Regions from separate parts of the Streptomyces sp. NPDC059668 genome, predicted to be linked through region 1. Evidence: riboswitches for the same ligand, from Rfam matches in the RefSeq annotation. Region 1 holds a riboswitch; the other holds the start of a gene.
What was found. A riboswitch is a leader RNA that binds a small molecule or an ion and turns the genes downstream of it on or off. The one in region 1 is predicted to bind thiamine pyrophosphate.

Region 1 (4,297 bases):
GGTGCGGCCATGGTCGTCGCCGGCTACGTGCGGGGTGCCGAGGGCGCGTGGGTGGCGATGGCACTCACCGCGCTGGCGGTGCTGGTCTGGCGGATGACGGAACCGCCCGAGGGATACCTCAAGGACGTCACGGCGGGGGTCTTCGCGGCCTTCTACGTGCCGTTCCTGGCGACCTTCGTGGCGATGATGCTGACCGCGGACGACGGCCCGCGCCGCGTCCTGACGTTCCTGCTCCTGACGGTCGTCAGCGACACCGGCGCGTACGCGATCGGCTGGCGCTTCGGCAAGCACAAGCTCGCGCCCCGCATCAGCCCCGGCAAGACCCGTGAGGGCCTGGTCGGAGCGGTCGCCTTCGCGATGGTCGGGGGCGCGCTGTGTCTGCAGTTCCTGATCGAGGACGGCACCTGGTGGCAGGGCCTCATCATCGGCCTCGCGGTCGCGGCCACCGCCACCCTCGGCGACCTCGGCGAATCCATGATCAAGCGGGACCTCGGCATCAAGGACATGGGCACACTGCTGCCGGGCCACGGCGGCATCATGGACCGCCTTGACTCCCTGCTGCCGACGGCCCCCGTGGTCTGGCTCCTGTTGGTGCTCTTCGTAGGGTCCAGCTGACCCGCGTTCCACGAGTGAGGGGTCCGTCGTCCACAGGGCGCCGGGCCCCTCTTCGTACGTGAGGACGACCGAGATCGACCGAGGCCGACCGAATCCGACGGCGACCGCCCGCGGGTGACCACCCCCACCCCGTTCCGGCCCGGGCCGGTCGTGTTGATCTGCGACACTGGAAGGGTTATGCCGAAGCCCGGAGAACTCACATTCGTCGCCCCCCGCGCAGCCAAGAAGCCGCCGCGGCACCTTGCCGACCTCACGCCCGCCGAGCGTAAAGAGGCCGTTGCCGCGATCGGGGAGAAGCCGTTTCGCGCCAAGCAGCTCTCGCAGCACTACTTCGCCCGGTTCGCGCACGACCCCGCGGAATGGACGGACATCCCGGCCGCCGCGCGCGGGAAGCTCCAGGAAGCGCTGCTTCCCGAGCTGATGACCGTCGTGCGGCATCTGTCGACCGACCAGGACACCACCCGCAAGACCCTGTGGCGGCTCTTCGACGGCACGCTCGTCGAGTCCGTGCTGATGCGCTACCCGGACCGGGTGACCATGTGCATCAGCTCCCAGGCGGGCTGCGGGATGAACTGCCCGTTCTGCGCCACCGGCCAGGCCGGACTCGACCGGAACCTGTCGACCGGCGAGATCGTGCACCAGATCGTGGACGGCATGCGCGCGCTGCGGGACGGGGAGATCCCCGGAGGCCCGGCGCGGCTGAGCAACATCGTCTTCATGGGGATGGGCGAGCCGCTCGCCAACTACAAGCGGGTCGTGGGCGCCATCCGCGCGCTCACCGACCCCGAGCCGGACGGCGTCGGACTCTCCCAGCGCGGCATCACCGTGTCGACGGTCGGACTGGTGCCGGCCATCCACCGGTTCTCTGACGAGGGCTTCAAGTGCCGTCTCGCCATCTCCCTGCACGCGCCGGACGACGAGCTGCGCGACACCCTCGTCCCCGTCAACACGCGGTGGAAGGTGCGGGAGGTGCTCGACGCGGGCTGGGAGTACGCGGCCAAGTCGGGGCGCAGGCTCTCCATCGAGTACGCCCTCATCCGGGACATCAACGACCAGGCGTGGCGCGGTGACCGGCTCGGGCGGCTGCTCAAGGGCAAGCCCGTGCACGTCAACCTCATCCCGCTGAACCCGACCCCCGGCTCGAAGTGGACCGCCTCGCGGCCCGAGGACGAGAAGGCGTTCGTCGAGGCCATCGCGGCCCACGGCGTACCGGTCACCGTCCGGGACACCCGGGGCCAGGAGATCGACGGGGCGTGCGGCCAGCTCGCGGCGACCGAGCGGTAGTCTGACCCGGCACCTACATTTTCATATTCCGACATCTTCATATTCCGACAGGGGAGCGCCACAGCGCTGAGAGTGCGGCAGCCGGACCAACCGGTGGGCCGCAGACCCTCTGAACCTCGCCCAGGTCATTCTGGGTAGGAAGTTCGGGCATCACTCAAGCTGTTGCGCCCTGCCCGGGAACCGCCGAGTTCCCGGGCAGGGCCGCGTCTCTTCCTGGTCAGCCCAGGAGGAATTCAGTGAGCACCAAGAGCAAGAGGAGGACGACCGCGGCCGTGGTCGTCGCGGTGGGCCTCGTCACGCTGTCCGCGTGCGGCTCGTCCGGCTCCGGCGGCGAGGCCGCCGACTCCGGGACCGTGACCCTCGTCAGCCACGACTCCTTCGCCTACTCCAAGAGCGTGCTGCACGCCTTCGAGCAGGAGTCCGGCTACAAGGTCAGGATCCTCAAGGACGGCGACGCCGGCCAGGCCGTCAACAAGGCCGTCCTGACCAAGGACAACCCGCAAGGCGACGTCTTCTTCGGCGTCGACAACACCCTGCTCTCCCGCGCGCTCGACAACGGCCTGTTCCAGCCGTACGAGCCCAAGGGCTCCGACCAGATCGCCCAGCGCTACCGGGTCGACCAGGAGAAGCACCGGGTCACGCCCATCGACTCCGGCGACATCTGCGTCAACTACGACAAGGCCTACTTCAGCGAGCACGAGCTGGCCCCGCCCACCTCCTTCGACGACCTGGTCAAGCCCGCGTACAAGAACCTGCTCGTCACCGAGAACGCGTCCACGTCCTCGCCCGGCCTCGGTTTCCTGCTCGGGACCGCCGCGAAGTACGGGGACAGCGGGTGGCAGGGCTACTGGAAGAAGCTCAAGGCCAACGGCGTGAAGGTGGTCGACGGCTGGGAGCAGGCCTACAACGACGAGTTCTCGGGGTCCGCGGGCGGCAGGAAGGCCAAGGCCGACCGGCCGCTGGTGGTCTCCTACGCCTCCTCCCCGCCCGCCGAGGTGATCTACGCCGACCCGAAGCCGAAGACCGCGCCGACCGGTGTCGCGAGCGGCACCTGCTTCCGTCAGGTCGAGTACGCGGGACTGCTGAGCAACGCGAGGAACACGAAGGGCGGCAAGGCGCTCCTCGACTTCCTGATCAGCCTCAGGTTCCAGCAGGACATGCCGCTGAACATGTTCGTGTACCCGGTCCGTGAGACCGCCAAGGTGCCCGAGGCGTTCGTGAAGTTCGGCCCGCAGGCCGAGCACCCCGAGACCCTGGCCCCGGCCGAGATCGCCAAGAACCGTGACCAGTGGGTCAAGTCGTGGACCTCGCTCGTACTGAAGTAGCCGAGGCGGCGCCCAGGAGGCGCCGGAGCGCGACGCGGCTGTGGCTCATGGCCCCGCCGGTCGTGTTCTTCGGCGTCTTCTTCGCCTATCCCGTCGCGGCGATCGTGACCCGCGGCCTCAGGATCGACGGGACCTGGCGGCTCGGGCGGATCGCCGAGGTGCTCGGCCGGTCCGACATCCGGCACGTGCTGTGGTTCACCACCTGGCAGGCGCTCGCCTCGACAGCGCTGACGCTGCTGATCGCGCTGCCCGGCGCGTATGTCCTCGCGCGCTTCGACTTCCGGGGCAAGCAGGTGCTGCGCGCGGTGGTGACCGTCCCGTTCGTGCTGCCCACCGTAGTCGTCGGTACGGCGTTCCTGGCGCTGATCGGCCGCGGCGGACTCCTGGACGGCCTGTGGGGAGTTCGGCTCGACACCACCGTCTGGGCGATCCTGCTCGCGCACGTCTTCTTCAACTACGCGGTGGTCGTCCGCACGGTCGGCGGGCTCTGGTCCCAGCTCGACCCGCGCCAGGAGGAGGCCGCGCGCATGCTCGGCGCCTCCCGGTTCGCGGCCTGGCGCACGGTGACGCTCCCGGCCCTGGGTCCGGCCGTGGCCGCCGCGGCGCTCATGGTCTTCCTCTTCACCTTCACCTCGTTCGGGGTGGTCCAGATCCTCGGCGGCCCCACCTTCTCCACCCTCGAGGTCGAGATCTACCGGCAGACCTCGGAGATCTTCGACCTCGCCACGGCGGCGGTGCTGACGATCATCCAGTTCGTGGCCGTGGGCGCGATCCTCGCCGTCCACGCCGGGACCGTACGCCGCCGCGAGACCGCCCTGCGTCTGGTGGCCCCGGAGACGACGGCCCGCCGGCCGCGCGGGGCCGGGCAGTGGGCGCTGCTCACGGGAGTGCTCGCGAGCATCGCGGTCCTGCTCGTGCTGCCGCTCGGCGTGCTGGTCCAGCGCTCCCTGGACACCCCCGGCGGCTTCGGATTCGGCTACTACAGGGCGCTGGCCTCCGACGACGGCGGCATCTTCCTGGTGGCCCCGATCGAGGCGATCGGCAACTCGCTGGAGTACGCGCTCGCCGCCACC
Region 2 (4,297 bases), on a different contig from region 1:
CGAAGACCTGGAGGTGCTCCAGTTCCTCGGCCGCCTCCATGCCCTTGTCGCGCAGCTGCACGATGTCGACGCCGTTCGCCAGGACGGCGTCCAGGAACTCGGCGAGGTCGCCCTGGCGGGTGCGCGCGTCCGTGCACAGGTAGACGCGGGCGTCGGCGAGGCGGGCGGCGTTCTCGGGCATGCGTGTGTCCCCCGTGGTGCTGCGGTGCGTACGGACCACGGCGGCCGGGGTGGCCCTGGGCCTGCCGTGGTCCGTACGCCGGACGTGTTGTCGGATCAGACGGCGAGCGCCTGGGCGCGACGCTTCACCTCCGTGCCACGATTCTCGCTCAGCGCCTGCGCGGGGGTGCCGGGCAGGGTCGGGTCGGGGGTGAAGAGCCACTCGAGCATCTCTTCGTCGGAGAAGCCGTCGTCCCGCAGGAGCGTCAGGGTGCCGGTGAGGCCCTTGACGACCTTGTCCTCGTCGACGAAAGCGGCGGGGACGTGCAGCGCGCGGTTCTCACCACGGCGTACGGCGATCAGCTGGCCTTCCTTGACCAGCTGCCGGACGCGGGTCACCTCGACGCCGAACTGTTCGGCGATGTCGGGGAGGGTGAGCCAGGCGGGGACGAGAGCATCGATCTTTGCGTCAATCTCGGTCACGGGACAAGCCTGCCATCCCGGACTGACACTCGGTACCCGAGCGCCGCCCGTCCCGCGTCAGAAGCGCGTGAATACCGCGGAAAGCCTCCGATTTCCGGCACGGCGCGGCATGCACGCGAGGCACCCGGCGCGCGGCCGGACGCATTCCCTCGCCCGACCCCGTGGCACCCGACCCCGCGGCGCCCGGCCTGCTGGCACTCGGCCGTCCGGCCGCCGTCGCCGCCCGGCGGGGCGCCCGGCGGGCCGGCCCCACCCTTCGCGTCGCGCACCCGCCCAGCCGAGTGACGGCCTTCAGCCCGTGGCGTCCTTCAGCGGACGTGAGTGGTCCGAAAGGATCTCCGGGTCCAGTGGCATGCCCGCCTCGATCAGGCGGCGGCCCTGGGCGAGGTCCCGGGGGCGCCCCACCGCCAGAAGGGCGACGAGGCGGGAGTCGCGCAGCCAGCAGACCGTCCAGGCGGCGCCCGCGGGGTCACCGCGCCAGACGGTCGTGTCGGCGGGCGCGTGATGGCCGACGTACTGGACGAAACGGCCGAACTGCTCGGACCAGAAGTACGGGACCGGGTCGTACGCCACCGGGGCCTCGCCGATGATGTTCGCGGCCACCGTGCGCGGTCCCTGCAGGGCGTTGTCCCAGTGGTGGACGAGGAGGCGCTCCTCGTACCGGCCCGAGGGGAAGGACGCGCAGTCGCCGACCGCGTAGACGTCCGGCACGGAGGTGCGCAGGTGGTTGTCGGCCACGACCTCGCGGTGGGCTCCGAGCTCGATGCCCGAACCGGCCAGCCAGGCGGTGGCGGGCCGGGCACCGATGCCGACGACCACGGCGCCCGCGGGCACCCGGGACCCGTCGTCGAGCACCACGGCGCCGGGCTCGACGCTCTCCACGCGCGCGTGGGTGCGCAGCGAGGCCCCGCTGTCCGCGTACCAGGCGGCCATCGGCGCGGCCACCTCGGCGGGCAGTGCCCCGGCCAGCGGCCGGTCGGCGGCCTCGACGACCGTCACCGCGCACCCGGCCTCGCGTGCCGCCGTGGCGAACTCGGCGCCGATCCAGCCCGCCCCGACCACCACGATGTCGTGCTGCCGCGCGAGCACCGGGCGCAGCCGTTCGGCGTCGTCGAGGGTGCGCAGCAGATGGACGCCGGGCATGCCCTCCGCGCCGGGGAGCTGGATCGGTTCCGCGCCGGTCGCCAGGACCAGGAGGTCGTAGCGCACCTGTCCCGCGGCGGTGTCCAGTTCATGGTCCCCGGGGCGCAGGGCGAGCGCCTCGCAGCCGAGCTTCAGTTCGATGCCCAGTGCCTCGAAGTCGATGTCGAAGGCGGAGTGCTCGGCCTTGCCCAGCAGTACCGCCTTGGACAACGGCGGCCGGTCGTAGGGCTGGTGCGGCTCGGCGCCGATCAGTGTCACGTCGCCGGTGAAGCCCTGTTCGCGCAGGGCGACCGCGGTCTGCACACCGGCCATGCCCGCGCCCGCGATGACGACCCGGCGTGCCGTCGGCCCCTGCGTCTGCCCCTGCGTCTGCTCGCTCACCTGATCACCATAGACAACTGACAATCCGTCAGTCAGCGGACGTGCTCGGTGACCTGTTCCACAATGCGTCCCGGTGTCAGCCGGTCCGTCCGGTGGGCGGGGTCCCGGCCGCGTGTCAGATCTGTTCCACCACGCTCGTCCCGCCGCCCGCCCGCGACTCCCATTCCCAGGTCTCCTCCAGCCGCACCCGGCCGTCGGAGAGCTCCACCACGACGGACACGCAGTGGCCGCCGGAGGTCGTGCCGTCCCGTCCCAGCTGTACGTACCGGAAGTCGAGGCGGTCGCCCTCCCGGGTCCCCACGAGACGGCCGCGGACGACGTCCCCGCCCGCGTACTCGGCCCAGACACCGCCGTTCTCCTCGTGGTACGTGAACCGGGTCGCGGTCCCCACCTGGCCCGGTGCCTGGTCGGCGACGGGGGCGAGGACGAGGCCGTCGAGCGAACGGGCCATGGGCGGAGGCTCCCTTACTGAGTCGTGCGGCGGCGGGCTAGGGTGGTCAACGTAGAGCACTCGCGGGAGCCCGGACGCACCGGGCTGAGAGGGAGGCTGGCGGCCTCCGACCGTACGAACCTGATCCGGGTCATGCCGGCGAAGGGAGGGGCTGGACGCCCATGTCGCGTACACCGGCGGAGAGGTCCGTCACGTCCGACGTCCTGGTGGTCGGGGGCGGGATCATCGGGCTGGTCACGGCCTGGCGGGCCGCGCAGCGCGGGTTCTCCACGGCGGTCGTGGACCCGGAGCCCGGCGGCGGGGCCGCGCAGGTCGCCGCGGGAATGCTCGCGGCCGTCACCGAACTGCACTACGGCGAGCAGACCCTGCTGGGTCTGAACCTCGCCTCCGCGCGCCGCTATCCGGACTTCGTCGCCGAGCTCACCGAGGCGACGGGCCAGGACCTCGGCTACCGCCGGTGCGGCACGCTGGCCGTCGCCCTGGACTCCGACGACCGCGCCCATCTGCGGGAACTGCACGCGCTGCAGAACCGTTCGGGGCTCGACTCGGAGTGGCTCAGCGGCCGCGAGTGCCGCCGGCTGGAGCCGATGCTCGCGCCCGGTGTCCGTGGCGGTCTGCGCGTCGACGGCGACCATCAGATCGACCCGCGCCGCCTCGCGAAGGCCCTGGTCACGGCGTGCGAGCGGGCCGGGGTGGTGTTCCACCGGACCTGGGCGGAGCGGCTGACGGTGGTCCGGGAGCGGGCCACCGGGATCGTCACCACGGGCGGCGACGTGCTGGGGGCGACGCAGGTGGTGCTGGCCGCGGGCAGTCTCAGCGCGAGGCTCAAGGGCGTGCCCGACGACGTGCGGCCGCCCGTGCGCCCGGTGAAGGGGCAGGTGCTGAGGCTGACCGTGCCGAAGCGGTACGCGCCCTTCCTGAGCCGCACCGTGCGCGCCGTGGTCCGCGGCGGCCAGGTCTATCTGGTGCCGCGCGAGAGCGGCGAGCTCGTCGTCGGCGCGACCAGCGAGGAGCTGGGCTGGGACACCACCGTGACCGCGGGCGGGGTGTACGAACTGCTGCGCGACGCCCATGAGCTGGTGCCAGGGATCACCGAACTGCCGCTCACCGAGACACGGGCCGGACTGCGCCCCGGCTCCCCCGACAACGCCCCGCTGCTCGGCCCGACCGGGCTCGACGGACTGCTGCTGGCCACCGGCCACCACCGCAACGGCGTGCTGCTCACCCCCGTCACCGGAGACGTCATGGCGCACGTCCTCACCTCGGGGGAGCTCCCCGAGGAAGCGCGTCCCTTCACACCCCACCGGTTCAGCCCGACACGCACGGAGCAGCCCGTATGAACATCCTCGTCAACGGCGAGCACCGGCTCGTCGCCGCGGACACCGCCCTCGACACGCTCGTCGCCACCCTCACCGCGGCGCCCTCCGGTGTCGCCGCCGCGCTGAACGAGACCGTCGTCCCGCGCACCCGGTGGTCGTCCACGTCCCTGCGCGAGGGCGACCGCGTCGAAGTCCTCACCGCTGTCCAAGGAGGCTGACCATGGCCGACGATCCGTTCGTCCTCGGAGGGATGTCCCTCTCCTCCCGGCTGATCATGGGGACGGGGGGTGCGCCCAGCCTCGACGTGCTGGAACGCTCGCTGGTGGCGTCCGGGACGGAGCTGACGACGGTCGCGATGCGC

Region 2: it holds a riboswitch for thiamine pyrophosphate, as region 1 does, so the genes downstream of both, thiO (glycine oxidase ThiO) here and ACFV2J_RS22295 (thiamine ABC transporter substrate binding subunit) in region 1, are expected to answer to the same signal.

What each region holds. Positions count from the first base shown of each region.
Region 1 is NZ_JBHWEL010000030.1:59,255-63,551, forward strand. Features, by position in the region: gene ACFV2J_RS22285 (phosphatidate cytidylyltransferase) at 1-615, shown strand, start outside; gene rlmN (23S rRNA (adenine(2503)-C(2))-methyltransferase RlmN) at 793-1,899, shown strand; TPP riboswitch at 1,939-2,058, shown strand; gene ACFV2J_RS22295 (thiamine ABC transporter substrate binding subunit) at 2,136-3,224, shown strand; gene ACFV2J_RS22300 (ABC transporter permease) at 3,200-4,297, shown strand, end outside.
Region 2 is NZ_JBHWEL010000057.1:36,861-41,157, reverse strand. Features, by position in the region: gene thiE (thiamine phosphate synthase) at 1-181, opposite strand, end outside; gene ACFV2J_RS31175 (Rv2175c family DNA-binding protein) at 277-642, opposite strand; gene ACFV2J_RS31170 (NAD(P)/FAD-dependent oxidoreductase) at 934-2,166, opposite strand; gene ACFV2J_RS31165 (hypothetical protein) at 2,282-2,617, opposite strand; TPP riboswitch at 2,670-2,781, shown strand; gene thiO (glycine oxidase ThiO) at 2,779-3,957, shown strand; gene thiS (sulfur carrier protein ThiS) at 3,954-4,154, shown strand; gene ACFV2J_RS31150 (thiazole synthase) at 4,157-4,297, shown strand, end outside.